DNA from 2 places in the Bradyrhizobium sp. T-1 genome. Region 1 is predicted to be linked to the other one. Evidence: riboswitches for the same ligand, from Rfam matches in the RefSeq annotation. Region 1 holds a riboswitch; the other holds the start of a gene.
The links. A riboswitch is a leader RNA that binds a small molecule or an ion and turns the genes downstream of it on or off. The one in region 1 is predicted to bind glycine.

Region 1 (7,794 bases):
CGAGGAGCGCCGTGAATGATCGACCTCGAGCTGCAGCGCGGTGCCGACCTTCAGCTCGCCGCTCTCGACCGTGCCGACATGCACGAAGAAATCGCCGAGCTTCTTCTGCGTATCGGTGACGCGGAACTTGATACCGCCCTCGCCGATCAAAACGCCGGTGTCGCCGACCTGGCCGCCGGACTCCGCATAGAACGGCGTCTGGTTCAGCAGAAGCGCGCCGGTGTCGCCGGCCTTGAGGTGAGCCACTTCCTGCCCGTCCTTGACCAGCGCGGATACCACGCCCTCGGCGCTCTCGGTCTCGTAGCCCAGGAATTCGGTGGCCCCGAGCTTCTCGCGCAGCGGGAACCAGATCGCCTCGGAGGCCGCTTCGCCCGACCCTTTCCAGGACTCGCGCGCCTTGGCCTTCTGCCGCTCCATCGCGTCGGTGAACGCAGCCTGGTCGACGCCGATGCCGCGCGATTTCAGCGCGTCCTGCGTCAGATCGAGCGGGAAGCCGTAGGTGTCGTACAGCGTGAAGGCGACGTCGCCGTCGAACATGTCGCCCTTCTTCAAGGACGCCGACTTCTCGTCGAGAATGGCCAAGCCGCGCGACAGCGTCTTGCGGAAGCGGGTCTCTTCCAGCCGCAGCGTTTCCTCGATCAGGTTTTCCGCGCGCATCAAATCGGGATAGGCCTGGCCCATCTCGCGGACCAGCGCCCAGACCAGCCGGTGCATCAGCGGCTCCTTGGCACCGAGGAGCTGCGCATGACGCATCGCGCGGCGCATGATCCGGCGCAGCACGTAGCCGCGGCCCTCGTTCGAGGGCAGCACGCCGTCCGCGACCAGGAAGGCCGAGGAACGCAGATGGTCGGCGATGACGCGAAACGAGGCGACGGTCTGCTCGTTCGGCCCGCTGCCGAGCGCGGACGACGTCGCGTCGATCAGGTGGCGGAACAGGTCGGTCTCGAACACGCTGTCGACGCCCTGCATGATGCAGGCCATGCGCTCGAGGCCCATGCCGGTGTCGATCGAGGGACGCGGCAGATCCACGCGCTCCTCCTTCGTCACCTGCTCGTACTGCATGAACACGAGATTCCAGAATTCGAGGAAGCGGTCGCCGTCCTCTTCCGGCGAGCCCGGAGGACCGCCCCAGATGTGATCGCCGCGATCGATGAAGATCTCCGAGCACGGGCCGCACGGGCCGGTGTCGCCCATCGCCCAGAAATTGTCCGAGGTCGGGATGCGGATGATGCGGTCGTCGGAGAAGCCGGCGATCTTCTTCCAGAGCCCGTGCGCCTCGTCGTCGGTGTGGTAGACGGTGACGAGCAGCTTGTCCTTGTTGAGCCCAAAGTCCTTCGTGATCAGCTTCCAGGCCAGCTCGATCGCGCGCTCCTTGAAATAGTCGCCGAACGAGAAATTGCCGAGCATCTCGAAGAAGGTGAGATGGCGCGCGGTGTAGCCGACATTGTCGAGGTCGTTGTGCTTGCCGCCGGCGCGCACGCATTTCTGCGACGTGGTGGCGCGCTGATAGGGCCGCTTCTCGACGCCGGTAAAGACGTTCTTGAACTGCACCATGCCGGCATTGGTGAACATCAACGTCGGATCGTTGCGCGGCACCAATGGCGAGGACGACACGATCTCGTGGCCGTTCTCGGCAAAGAAGTTCAGAAAGGTCGACCTGATCTCGTTGACGCCGCTCATGTTCATCCAATCGGGTGTGCTTGGACCCGCTTTCCTGCCATCCAAACCGCCGGTTTGGGCTGATATCTGCGGATCAAAGCGCTTTTAGACAAGGCCAGCTTCGCTGTCCAGAAACTGTGCAAGGAGATCAGAGGGTTGCCGCAGGCGCGTAATCCCGTTGGAAAGCTGCAAAGGGCGCGTTGACAGGCTTGGCTGGCCTGTGGTCTGTACCCATCTGTATCGTACGGCCACGTCGGGAGAGACCGGCTACAGCTAGCCGGCGCCGAAGGAGCAACCGCCCCGGAAACTCTCAGGCAAAAGGACCGCGTGGCTTTGACGACATCTGGAAAGAGGCGCCGACGGGCTTGAGGTCCGGACTGCGTCCGCCGACGGGATAATACTCTCAGGCACAGCGACAGATGGGGCTTCGACTGGATCCATCGGGGAATCGTCCCCGGGGAACCGCCGAGGGCCCCTGTAATGCCTGCGCGTGACGACAAAGACTCCCTGAAACGTACCCCCCTCTACGACCTTCACGTGTCGCTCGGCGGCAAGATGGTGCCGTTCGCGGGCTATGACATGCCCGTGCAATACCCCGCGGGCGTGCTGAAAGAGCACCTCCATACCCGCAGCCAGGCCGGCCTGTTCGACGTCTCGCATATGGGCCAGATCGCGCTGCGGCCGAAGTCGGGCAAGGTTGAGGATGCCGCCCGCGCGCTGGAACGGCTGGTGCCGCAGGACATCGTGGCAATTGCGCCGGGCCGGCAGCGCTATGCCCAGTTCACCAATGCCGATGGCGGCATTCTGGACGATCTGATGGTCGCCAATTTCGGCGATCACCTGTTCCTGGTGGTCAACGCCGCCTGCAAGCCCGAGGACGAGGCGCATCTGCGCGCGAATCTCTCCGACGACTGCATTATCGATTCGCTCGCCGATCGCGCGCTGATCGCGCTGCAGGGCCCGAAGGCCGAAACGGCGCTGGCCAAATTGTGTGCAGCGGCGCCCGCCATGAAGTTCATGGATGCCGGCCCGCACGAGGTCGCCGGCCTCGCCTGCTTCGTCTCGCGCTCGGGCTATACCGGCGAGGACGGGTTCGAGATTTCGGTCCCCGCTGGCGATGCCGAGCGCCTCGCCAAAACGCTGCTCGAAAACCCCGACGTGATGCCGATCGGCCTCGGCGCCCGTGACAGCCTGCGGCTGGAAGCCGGGCTCTGTCTCTACGGCCACGACATCGACACCGCGACCACGCCGGTCGAGGCCGCGCTGGAATGGTCGGTGCAGAAGAGCCGCCGCACCGGCGGCGCCCGCGCCGGCGGTTTTCCCGGCGCCGAAAAAATCCTCGCTCATTTCGACAACGGCGCATCGCGCCGCCGCGTCGGTCTCCGCACTGAGGGCCGCGCCCCGGTGCGCGAGGGCGCGCTGCTGTTTGCCGATAGCGCGGGCGGCGCGCCGATTGGCAAGGTCACCTCGGGCGGTTTTGGCCCGAGCCTGAATGCGCCGGTTGCGATGGGCTACGTGCCCGCGAGCCTGAGCGCGCTCGATACGAAACTCTTCGCGGAGGTGCGCGGCCAATTTCTGCCGCTCACCGTCGCCGCCATGCCCTTCGTGAAAAACACCTACAAACGCTGACGCATGATGAGATCGAGCACAGCTGGCGGCCCCGAGGTCACCTCTCCCCAACGGGGAGAGGTCGGATCGCATCTGGCGATGCGGAGCATCGTCCAGTGCAATGCGGGTGAGGGGCCGCGGCACTCCATGAGATCAGAACCCCTCACCCGGATCGCATCTTGCGATGCGATCCGACCTCTCCCTACGGGAGAGGTGAACTCAGTCCCCGGCTCTCGACCAAACTCCACCGCTTCAGGGAACCAACAATGACCACGACGCTGTACACTTCCGACCATGAATGGCTGGCGATCGAGGGCGATGTCGCCACCGTCGGCATCACCGATTACGCGCAGTCGCAGCTCGGCGACGTCGTGTTCGTCGAACTGCCCAAGATCGGCCGCACCCTGAAGAAGGCGGAAGCCGCCGCCGTCGTGGAATCGGTGAAGGCCGCCTCCGACGTCTACGCGCCGATCTCCGGCGACGTGCTCGAGACCAACGAGGCGCTCGCCGCAGAGCCTGCGCTGGTGAACTCGGATGCGCAAGGCAAGGCCTGGTTCTTCAAGATCAAGATTGCCGACAAGAGCGAACTCGGCGGCCTGATGGATGAAGCCGCCTACAAGGCACATACGGCGTGAGATGACGAGAGATCGAGCCACATCGTCATGGCCGGGCTTGTCCCGGCCATCCATGTCTCTCTCTCGGCACGAAGAACGTGGATGCCCGGGACAAGCCCGGGCATGACGGCGACGACAGAAGACTCAAAGCGAGGACCCATGATGACCGCGCACCGCAAATCCAATGGCGAAACCACCTCTTTCGTTCGCCGCCACATCGGCCCCTCCGCGCGCGATGTCACCGCAATGCTCGAGGCGGTCGGCGCCAAAAGCGTCGACGCGCTGATGGCGGAGACGCTGCCGGCCTCGATCCGGCAGGCCGCCCCGCTCGATCTCGGCAAGCCCTTGAGCGAGACCGAGGCGATCGCGCATATGGCAGAGCTCGCCCGCCAGAACCAGGTTTTCACCTCGCTGATCGGCAAAGGCTATTCCGGCACGATCTTGCCGGCGGTGATCCAGCGCAACATCCTGGAGAACCCGGCCTGGTACACGGCCTACACGCCCTATCAGCCCGAGATCAGCCAGGGCCGGCTGGAAGCGCTGTTCAACTTCCAGACCATGATCTGCGACCTTACCGGGCTCGACGTCGCCAACGCCTCGCTCCTCGATGAGGCCACCGCTGCGGCTGAAGCCATGGCGCTCGCCGAGCGGCATTCGCAGGTCAAGGCAAAAGCCTTCTTCGTCGACAAGGACGTGCATCCGCAGACGCTGGCCGTGATGCGCACCCGCGCCGAGCCGCTGGGCTGGAATTTGATCGTCGGCGATCCCCTCACCGATCTCGCGAAGTGTGACGTGCTCGGCGCACTGCTGCAATATCCCGGTTCTTCGGGCGCGGTGCGCGACCTCCGGCCCGTGGTCGCGGCGCTGAAAGCCAAGGGCGCGCTCGCGATCGTTGCCGCCGATCTGCTGGCGCTGACCCTGCTCGCCTCGCCCGGCGAACTCGGCGCCGACATTGCAATCGGCTCCGCCCAGCGCTTCGGCGTGCCGATGGGCTATGGCGGGCCGCACGCGGCCTATATGGCGGTGCGCGATGCGCTGAAGCGCTCGCTCCCGGGCCGCATCGTCGGCCTCTCCGTGGATTCCCGCGGGATGCCGGCCTATCGCCTCGCGCTGCAGACCCGCGAGCAACACATCCGCCGCGAGAAGGCGACCTCCAACATCTGCACCGCGCAGGTGCTGCTCGCCGTGATCGCCTCCATGTACGCGGTCTATCACGGTCCCGAAGGCCTTGCGCAGATCGCCCGCACTGTCCATCGCCGTGCCGCCGTGCTCGCCGCGGGCTTGCGCAAGCTCGGCTTTGCGCCGCAATCCGAAACCTTCTTCGACACGCTCAGCGTCGATGCCGGCGCCAAGCGCGCCGAGATCATCGCACGCGCAGCGGCCGAGAAGATCAATCTCGGCGTTGGCGAAGCTGCGCTCCGCATCGCGCTCGACGAGACCACCACGCCCGCGACCGTCGAAGCCGTCTGGCGCGCCTTCGGCGGCACGCTTGCTTACGCCGAGATCGACGCCACCACGCGCGAGGCCCTGCCCGACGCGCTGAAGCGCGCGACCGCCTTCCTGACCCATCCCGTATTCCACGCGCATCGCTCGGAGACCGAGATGCTGCGCTACATGCGCAAGCTCAGCGATCGCGACCTCGCGCTCGACCGCGCGATGATTCCGCTCGGCTCCTGCACCATGAAGCTGAACGCGACCACCGAGATGATGCCGCTGACCTGGCCGGAGTTCGCCTCGCTGCACCCGTTCGCCCCGCGCGAGCAGGCCCAGGGCTATCACGCGCTGTTCGCGCGGCTGGAAAAGTGGCTGTGCGACATCACCGGCTATGACGCGATCTCGCTGCAGCCGAATTCCGGCGCGCAAGGCGAATACGCCGGCCTGCTCGCGATCCGCGGCTATCATGCCGCGCGCGGAGAAAGCCACCGCAAGATCTGCCTGATCCCCTCCTCCGCCCACGGCACCAACCCGGCCTCGGCCGCGATGGTCGGCATGGACGTGGTGGTGGTCGCCTGCGAGAAGAACGGCGACGTCGACGTCAATGATCTCCGCGCCAAGGCGCAAGTGCATGCGAAAGACCTCGCCGCGGTCATGATCACCTATCCCTCGACGCATGGTGTGTTCGAGGAGCACATTCGCGAGATCTGCGACATCGTGCATAGCCATGGCGGCCAGGTGTATCTCGACGGCGCGAACCTCAATGCGCAGGTCGGCCTTAGCAGGCCCGGCGACTACGGCGCCGACGTCAGCCATCTCAATCTGCACAAGACCTTCTGCATCCCGCACGGCGGCGGCGGCCCCGGCATGGGCCCGATCGGCGTCAAGGCGCATCTCGCCCCGTTCCTCCCCGGTCATCCCGCGACGCAAGCTGATGCGCCGGTGGGGCCGGTGTCGGCCGCGCCGTTCGGCTCGGCCTCGATCCTCACCATCTCCTACATCTACATCCTGATGATGGGCGGCGAAGGCTTGAAGCGCGCGACCGAGATCGCAATCCTCAACGCCAACTACGTCGCCGCTAGGCTCGATGCGCACTTCCCGGTGCTCTACAAGAATGCCAAGGGCCGCGTCGCCCATGAATGCATCGTCGATCCCCGTCCGCTCAAGACGACGTCCGGTGTCACCGTCGACGACATCGCCAAGCGCCTGATCGATTACGGCTTCCACGCGCCGACCATGAGCTTCCCGGTGCCGGGCACGCTGATGATCGAGCCGACGGAGTCGGAATCGAAGGCCGAGCTGGATCGCTTCTGCGACGCCATGATCGCGATCCGCAAGGAGATCGCCGAGGTCGAGGCCGGTCGCTTCAAGATCGAGGCATCGCCGCTGCGTCACGCCCCGCACACCGTGCACGACATCGCGGACGACGACTGGAAGCGCGCCTACGCCCGCAGTGAAGGCTGCTTCCCCGCGGGCACCTCGCGCACCGACAAATATTGGTGCCCGGTGGGCCGCGTCGACAACGTCTATGGCGACCGCAACCTGGTGTGCTCCTGCCCGCCGGTGAGTGATTACGCGGAAGCCGCGGAGTAAGGCGCGACGGGAGTCTCTCAGTGGGCAAAGCGGCTTGTCCGCCCGAGCTCGAAGAGCGAAGGCGGAAAGCGTGCCCACCACCTTTCGCCACGCCGGAATATGGTGGGCACGGCGCTCGCGCGCCTTCGCCTACCCTACAGCACCGAATGCGCCTCTACGGCGCGACCAACAATCGGCTTTCGCGATCCCAGCGCCAGAGCCGCTCGTTGGTCAGTTCAGTACCGCCCCACCAGCGTTTGACCGGGTTGTGACGCCACATATCGTCTTCTCGGGCGACTAGGGAACGTCCGAGTTCAGTGAGCGTGACCTTCCACTCGCTCCTGCCGAAGTAGCGGTCATCATTGTTGAACGACGGATCGCCCAACAGAACAGGCGGTGCCGAATACTCCGCCAGTTCGAGCAAGGCATCTTGTGCGTCGCCTCCGTCGAACACATCGCGATACCACCTCGCTTCGGAGATGTATTTTGGGTCAGTTTGCCCTTCGCTCACACGGCCCAGCATGTCCATTTCGGTGGCACCTAGGCCCGTCACGCTGTCCGGGAGCTCTTCAAGCAACGCAATGAGCGCCGATCGAAGTCTCGGCAGAATCATCAAATCCGTCATCAGAAGATCGAAACAGGGCTTTGGCGTTTCAGCCCGATAAGCCTGCCAAGCGCAGCTCGCCATCGCGAAATGATTGTCGGTCACCCTGAAGGCCGGCAGCTTCCATTTTGCGACAGACTCGGGAGCATAGTTCGCAACCTGATCGTCTGTGTGCACCAGACTCAGCTTCGTCGTGATCTCTTTGTAGGGGCGAAGAAGGTCCAGCAGCCAGACCAGTACAAGCTGATCGTTGGCTTGAGGGTCGACCCATATTTCAATCGAGTCGAACTTCGCACACAGCTC
Region 2 (7,794 bases), 1.4 Mb from region 1:
TTGCGTGGCCACAGGCCGAAGCGACGAGCGGGGTTGAAGGAGTTGAGCTCGACAAGCCTGCTCAATGGCAAGCCGCGCTGATGGACGCCGAAATGGAGCATCAGCGACAGCTCCCACGGGAAGCTCACGACGCCCGGGAATTCGGTCCATAGGTTCTCCAGCTTCTTGGGCAAGAACGGCACGTGGTCCGTTCCAAGGCTGTACACCGAGCCGTTCAGCATCCCATGCCAAAGCCCCTCGAGTTCGTTACGATCGCGGAGCGGCGGCGATATCTTGGCCCGCATGTCGAGGTCTTCGTCGTAGCAGGTACGGGTGAGATAGTGCGGGCAAGTCTCTACCGTGACATGCACGCCGCGCGCCCGCGCCTCGGCGGCGAGCACGGGACCCATGCCCACGGAGGTGTGGACGAGGTGAAGCGAGCAGCCGGTTTTCTCCGCAAGGAAGATCATGCGACGAATCGTTTCCACCTCGCAGAAGGCCGGGCGGGACTCGGTGTATGCACCAAGATCCTGACGGCCGGTGGCGGCGATCTCCTTCTTGATCCATGAGGCGATCTGCGTGTTCTCGCAATGGACGTTGATGACCCCGCCCGGGACTTTTGCCAGGATCCGCATCGCCGCATAAACCCAGCCGTCCGTCGCAGGCACGATGCCGATCGGATTGTCCGGCTCGTACCCGAAATAGCATTTGAAGGATTTGACGCCGGTCTTTGCGATGACCTCGGGAATCTCGGCGATATGCTCTTCGCGCTGGATGCCGAAATGAAAACCGAAATCGATGAGCGAGTTCTCTTCGCCGATCGCCCTGCGCTCCTCGTAAAACGGCAGATAGGATTCCTTGAGATTGCGAATATAGAGCAGCGCCGTGGTCACGCCGCCGGATGCCGCGGCTGCCGTCTCGGTCCGCATATCCTCGGCGAACGGAAACTTCACGCCGAGGTGACAGTGCGGATCGATCAAGCCCGGCATCAACACCCGTCCCTCGGCATCGATCGTGCGCTTTGCGTCCGGGAGAGCGTCGTCCGATCCTGTCAGCGCGATTTTCCCATCGACTACCGCAACGCCGCCACGGAACTCTCCGTCGTGGCGCACGACCCGCGCATTCTTGATGACCAGGTCCGCTTTCATGATTTTCGCTCCAGTATGTTCTCTATGCGCCGACTGATGCCGGTCCACTGACTCCGACCGACGGTGATCGGGGCACGCGCACCCATGCCGCGCGCCCAGACCGCCTTCAGCCCAAGCTCGGCAGCCGCATCCCGATCGATGGTTCCCGGAGGTGCTGCGACATCGACCAGCAGCGCGTGCTTCGGCAACAGAACCAGCTGGTCGCGCTCGAGCAGTCGCTTCGGAACGCTGCCGATGAGGATGTCGGTGCCGGGCAGGATTGCCGGCAACTGCTCGAGCGTCAGCACATCAGCGCCCGCTGCGTAGGCGGCCGCGCGCTGGACCGGGTTGCGCGCCGCGACATGAACACGGGCCCCGAGGCCGACCAGCGTCTTCGTCAACAGCGAGCCGATCGTGCCTTGGCCGACCAGGCAGACATTGGATTTGTGGATGGTGATCTGCGTATTCTCGATGATCACCTTCAATACGCCCTCGACGATCGCCGGGCCGCGCAGCAGCATCAGGTCGACATCCCACTCGTATTCATGCAACGTAATGTCGAGGGCTTCGCAGTGAGTCTTGAGGTTGCGGTCGGCCCAACCGAGTATGATGCTGGCGGACGGTCTCATGCCGGCCAGCATCTCGCGCGTCGGAATGATCCTTTCGGGGCACTTCGGCGCAAACAGCGCGCCTTCCGCGCTGATGCCTGGAATCGGAAAGAGCGCGATGTCAGCCCCCTTCAGCGCGTCGGCTGCGTCGGTAGCATGATAGACGCCCTCGATGCCCTCATCGGGCCATGGAAAGCCGTACGCACGAACGACGGCACCAGCCCTCACGGCACAACGGGCAATCTCCTGTTCGCGTGCGTCGCCGGCGACTATGGCGATTACTGTGTTGTGCCAGGTCATGATGCCCTCACCTTCTCGATGAGCTGATCCCTGGACATGCCGGAGATGCCCATCGCTTCTGCGGTCCGCCCACCGATCCGATAGTCTGTTCCGACAACGGTCTGCGCGAGCCGATAGAGCGAAGCCGCCACCGGCACATCTACGTCTGCGATCCGCGCAAATTCGAGGAATGGGAGGAGGCCATGCCCGAAGTCCTCCTTATAGTAGCGGGACGCGAGCGAGTCTGGCCCCCTGATACGGCGATTGGCCGCGCCGCCGGCAATCGCTGCGCGGTAATCGGTAACGTCGACCACATCGGCTTCCACCGTACCGAGCAGCTTCATCTCCTCGATCAAGTTCGGCAATTGATGCCCGAAGGCACGGGCGACCGCCAGCCGCTCATCATCCAGTTGCCGCATCACCCGGGCGACGCCGGGCGTCATTGCGTCAACGTAGAAGGTGAAGTCACCACCGGTCGCTTCCACCCAGGCGGCGGCCAGCACTGCGCCCGGTGGGTGCAGGACCATGTTGACGTTGGAGAGATCGGAGGCGATGACGTCAGCAACGGGTGTAACGCCCGCATAGAGCTTTGCAGCCACCTCCAAAGCCTGTGCGCCGCCCTTGAGAGCCGCAGCCTTCAGCTGCTTCGCTCGACCGCTGATGCTGACACCATCGGGACGGTACTTGCGCGCGACATAGGTGAGCGTTGAGAACTCTGCTACCGGAGGCACCGCGCGGCCTGTGCGCGAATAGGTTTCGGCGAACTCCAACGCTCCGCCGGTGTGGCCGGGATTGAGCACGACCGGCCTGCTCGACGGCCAGCCAGCCTTGGCGAGTGCATTAGCTATGGCCGCGTGCGAGAACGTCGGCAGCGCAACCACCGCCACATCCGCTCCCGCTATGGCCGATTTCAGATCAGTCGTAATCAGGACAGGCTTGGCGATTCCGTCGCCGAGCTTTCCGTCAAACGCCACGCCTCCGAGCTTGAGATGCGGCTCGAGCGTTTCGGCGGAACGCCCCCAGAAGTGGACGGAGTGGCCCGCCAGGACCAACTCCGCAACCGATGCTGCGCCGCCCGCGCCCGCCCCGAGTACTGCAACCTTCATTCTGTCCTCCGCAGATCCAAGGGCAAACGCATCTGAATAATTTGATCACAGATTATGATCACAAATGCTGTTGTCAAGCCGAACGAGCACTTCCTTGCGAAAGAGGGCTATGCGATGGCGCATAGGCTCATGCCTGCATCGCTTATGCCATTCGATCGGCTTCCAAATGGAAGCGTTCCGCACGGTTTGCAGTCAATTCGCCGGCGACGCACTCGGCAACCATCTCCGCAGTTGCGGCCGAAAGTGTCCAACCCAGATGGCCGTGGCCGGTGTTGTAGAAAACCCCAGGCATCCTGCCCTTTCCGACCCGCGGCATCATATTGGGCATCATCGGACGCAATCCCGCCCAAGGCACCACCCTGTTGGTATCAACGGACGGGAACAGCGCCCGTGTCCAGTCGACCAGCGGCTTGATGCGGTCCTGGCGTATGTCGCGATTCATGCCGTTGAGCTCCGCCGTCCCCGCGACGCGGAAGCGATCGGCGCCCAGTCGGCTGGTGACGATCTTGGCGCCGTCATCGAGCAGGCTGACCCAGGGAGCCGCCTTCCTGCTCTGCTCGTCGTCAAGATGCACGGTGATAGAATAGCCCTTCACCGGATAGATGTTCAGGCGATCGCCGAGCATCGCCGCAAAGTTGCGGCTCGCCGAACCTGCGCATATGACGACCCCATCGGCCTCGATGATCTGATCGACCCGCCCTTGGTCGCCGGAAGGCGCGTCATGCGAGTATTCGATGCAATGGACACCGTCCCGATCGATCCGCCTCACTGTGGCGTCAAAGATGAAGCGGGCGCCTCGCCGCTCGCATACCTTGGCCAAACCGTAGGTGAACTTATGGATGTCGCCGGTGGAATCCGACGGGGTGTAGAAGCCGCCAAAGAAATTGCCATGCAGGGCTGGCTCGATCGACTTCACCTCCGCGGCGGTGACTGGGCGACGATCCAGCCCTCCGTCCACCAGAATTGCATTGACCTTCAGTGCCTGCTGGAAGCTCGCCTTGTCTCGATAGATGTGCAGGATACCGCGACGCTCGTGATCGAAGTCGATGCCCTCGCGCTCGGCAATCGCGAACAGATGCTCGCGCGCAGCAATGGCGAGCCGCACGGTCTCAATTGTATTGTTGCGATAGCTTCCGATGTTGAGGACGAATTCGCCAAGCCAGGCATATTTGTGCCAGGTGGGCGCAGGATTCATCAGGAGCGGCGCATCGCGCCTCAGCATCCACTTCACTCCCTTGAAAACCGTCGACCAGCTATTCCAGACCTCGGCATTGCTTGCCGAAAGCTGGCCGCCGTTGGCGAACGAGGTCTCCATTCCGGCATACCGCTGCCGGTCGATCACCGTGACGGAATAGCCGCGATTGAGAAGGGAATAGGCAGTGGTGACGCCGGTGATACCAGCGCCGATGATGGCGATATGGGGCATTTGCTCTCTCCGCGATAGAAAATGGGAGCGGGCCGAAGCCCGCGGCTCATCCCCAATCTGTCGCTGTACCTGAGAGATTGGCCGCGACGGCTTGGCCGTTGCGGCGGTCCCCTTCGGTGGGCACTCGCAGTGCCGCTCTCCAGATCGTTCAGCTGCACGGTCACCTCTGCCTGAGAGTTTCCTGGGGGTTGCTCCTTCGGCGCCGGTCAATACCGCCACGGCGGCGACCGGTCTCTTCCATGCAGCCTCTTGAACGTGTGTTGTCCTTCTGCCTTGCGCCCCCGCCACGGAAGGCGATCTATCAATTCCCTTCGTCGTAGAGTGTGGTGGATGTTTCGACCTGTTCGTCATGCAGACCGGCGCGCTCGACCGCCGCCGCCGCGAGTTCGCGAGCCTTGCGCCGAATCTGCGCCTCATCGACGCCCTGCACCTTTCCGTCGGCGTACGACACCTTGCCGTCGACCCACGTCTGGGAGATCGAAGCGGTCGATGCCGAGAACACCAGCGCTTGCAGCGGATCGTAGAACGGCGTCCACTCCACGTGATCGAGATCAAACAGGATGAGATCAGCCTTCTTGCCGATCTCCAGCGAACCGATCTCGTCGTCCCACATCAACGCCTTCGCACCTTCGATGGTCGCGGCGCGCAAGGCCTGCCGCGCCGTAAAGATGTCGGGTTGCAAGCGTGCATCCTTGAACATGCCTGCGACGATCAGCATCTGCCGCATCAGATTCATGTTGCCGGCGGCCGACACACCGTCGGTGCCGAGTCCAACCTTCACGCCCGCCTTCACCATCTCCGGATATTTGCCGATGGCAGTTGCACCCTTGCCAAGCTTGAACGACGAGCACGGGCAGAAGGCGACGCTGGCACCACGATCGGCAAGTAGGCGAACCTCTTCGTCCGACACCGCCGCACCATGGGCGATCACCAGGTTTTTCCGGATGCCCCCCGCCTTGTCGATACGGGTGATCGGCCAGGAGCCGTATTTCTTCTCGCAGACCCTCGCCTCTTCGATCGACGTTGCGAGGTGGTAGGTCGTGCCGACACCTAGCCGCTCGGCAAGCTTCACGGCGCCCACATGGAGCTCGAGGCTGCACGGCTCCTTGCCCTCGATATTAACCCAGCAACGAGCACGGCCATCGAGGGCCCCGTTGTAGCGGATGACGCAGTCTTCCAGGACCTTGAGCGCCGCTTCGGCGTTCGGGAAGAAATGATGATCAACCATTTCCTTGGTCCAGCCACGGGGGAGCTCGGGCGGGGGATTGTCGGCGGCGTGGCGCCCGGTGATGCCACGAATGCCTACCTTTTCCATCGCGCGAACGACGATTCCGGGGTCGTATTGTGACCCCATGTCGAGGAAGCAGGTGGTGCCACAGCGCAGCATCTCCGTAATGCCGAGCAGCGCGCCCCAGTATTCGTCCTCTTCGGTGATGTGAGCGTAAAACGGCTTCGCCCAGTGGAAGACCCAGGCGCGTGTGTTGAGATTATCCGGGAATACCGCGCGCGACAGCGTCTCCGAAAGATGAACGTGGCTGTCGACGAAGCCGGGACAGGCGCCGAGCATCCTGCCATCGACCACCTTGTCGAAGCTGGCGTTCTTGTGCCGCGCCGCCACCTCTCGAGAAGGGCCTATATCGGCGATGCGGTCGTTCTCCACCACGAGGCTGGCATTGCGCAGGACCGTATCGTTCTTGTCGACCGTGAAAGCGAAGTTCAAGTCCTTGATCAGTGTGCGCATGCCTCTTCACCCAATACTTGCTTTCGCGGACTGTATGCCTGGCTCCCCGCCGTGACGACGGGAAATTTTCGGCAGCGCGATCGGACGAAACCATTCGTCCGATCGTTTGCGGACCGAAGAATCGCCGCTAGGCGACCGCGGCCCGCTTCACCGCTCCGCCTTTCTTGGCGGTTCCGGTGGGAATCAGCCGATCGGTGTTGGCGTAATCCGACAGCAACTCCGAGCCTTTGGCGGTCACCAGCAACATGTCCTTGTTCTGCATGCCGAAGCCATGGCCGGTGTCGTAGCAGAGCGGCTCGAAACCGAGCACCATGTTTTCCTCCAGCGGCGCGTCACTTCCCGGCTTACCCAGCACCGGTGTCACTCCGAGGTAAGGATCCTCGTGAAGGTGCAGGCCGATGCCGTGCCCCACGAAGGAAATCGGCGGCAGATTGAGCTTGCTCAGCTTGGCGATGAACGCATCGTAGATCTCGCGACAGCTCGCGCCAGGCTTCACTTTCTCCATGATCTCGTACTTGCACTCGACCAGATGCGCCCAGATCTTTTCGGCCACGGGTGGCGCCTCGCCGACGAACGCCGTACGACAGACGCCGGCCTGGTAACCGTCGATGACGGAGAAGATTTCCACGCGACAGATGTCGCCGCGCTTCAGGATGCGCTCCGACGGGCCGACATTGGGCAACACGCTGCGTTCGCCGGTCGCCACGATCATGAGCTTGAAGTGATCGGCCCCCAGGGAATACACATTGCGGGTGAGATGGCCCGCGATGTCCATCTCGGAATCGCCTTCATCGACCACCGCGAGCGTATCCGTTATGGCCTGATCGGCAATCCGGGAGAGCCTGCGCAGAAGCGCAATTTCCCCCGGTGTCTTGATTTGACGAAGCCGCGCCAGGATCGGCTCAGCGTGCTCGAATTTCGCCGCCGGCATGGCCTTCATCAGCCGGGCAAAGTCACCGGCGGGCAGGTAGTCCATCTCGAGGCCGATGCGAGCCTGACCGAGACCGAGACCGGCCAGCTGATCGGCAAGCACAATCATCGGATCGTCGCTGAACTCGGCCCAGATGCGGGTCGGCACGTCCGGCTGGCGGCGCTTGATGGTCGACGCCTCCATATCGACGCCGAACAGGGCCTTGCGGCCGTCGGCGGTGACGATGGTCATGGCATGGCGGTGACGGATGAGAGGTTGCGAGGGGACCACGAACCCGGCGGTATAGGAGAAGTTCTCCGGCGAGGAGCAGATGATGGCATCGAGCCCATACCGGGACATTGACTCGACCTGCTTCGCGACGATTTCTGCCCGCATGATTTCTCCTCTTCTCTCCAGGCTTCTTTGTTCCGCGCTCAATCACGCACGCGGTATTTCTCGATTTTCTTGAGATCGACATCGATGCCCATCCCGGGGCCGGATGGAACCATGATCGCGCCGTCGACCACCTTCATCGGCTCGACGAGCAGATCATCCTTGTAGTAGATGCCACCAACCTGACCGTGCTGGAATTCCGCCGGCGTCGAAACCGGAATGACG

Region 2: linked by a shared signal. The riboswitch ahead of ACWAT4_RS08725 (D-amino acid dehydrogenase) and the one ahead of gcvT (glycine cleavage system aminomethyltransferase GcvT) in region 1 are both predicted to bind glycine.

The regions. Positions count from the first base shown of each region.
Region 1 covers NZ_CM132115.1:3,184,962-3,192,755, reverse strand. Annotated here, with positions in the region: gene alaS (alanine--tRNA ligase) at 1-1,680, opposite strand, end outside; glycine riboswitch at 1,904-1,994, shown strand; gene gcvT (glycine cleavage system aminomethyltransferase GcvT) at 2,140-3,288, shown strand; gene gcvH (glycine cleavage system protein GcvH) at 3,534-3,902, shown strand; gene gcvP (aminomethyl-transferring glycine dehydrogenase) at 4,044-6,908, shown strand; gene ACWAT4_RS15165 (hypothetical protein) at 7,063-7,794, opposite strand, start outside.
Region 2 covers NZ_CM132115.1:1,800,409-1,808,202, reverse strand. Annotated here, with positions in the region: gene ACWAT4_RS08740 (dihydroorotase) at 1-1,127, opposite strand, end outside; gene ACWAT4_RS08735 (dipicolinate synthase subunit DpsA) at 1,124-2,014, opposite strand; gene ACWAT4_RS08730 (NAD/NADP octopine/nopaline dehydrogenase family protein) at 2,011-3,099, opposite strand; gene ACWAT4_RS08725 (D-amino acid dehydrogenase) at 3,242-4,525, opposite strand; glycine riboswitch at 4,673-4,775, opposite strand; gene ACWAT4_RS08720 (amidohydrolase family protein) at 4,827-6,266, opposite strand; gene ACWAT4_RS08715 (M24 family metallopeptidase) at 6,394-7,572, opposite strand; gene ACWAT4_RS08710 (mandelate racemase/muconate lactonizing enzyme family protein) at 7,611-7,794, opposite strand, start outside.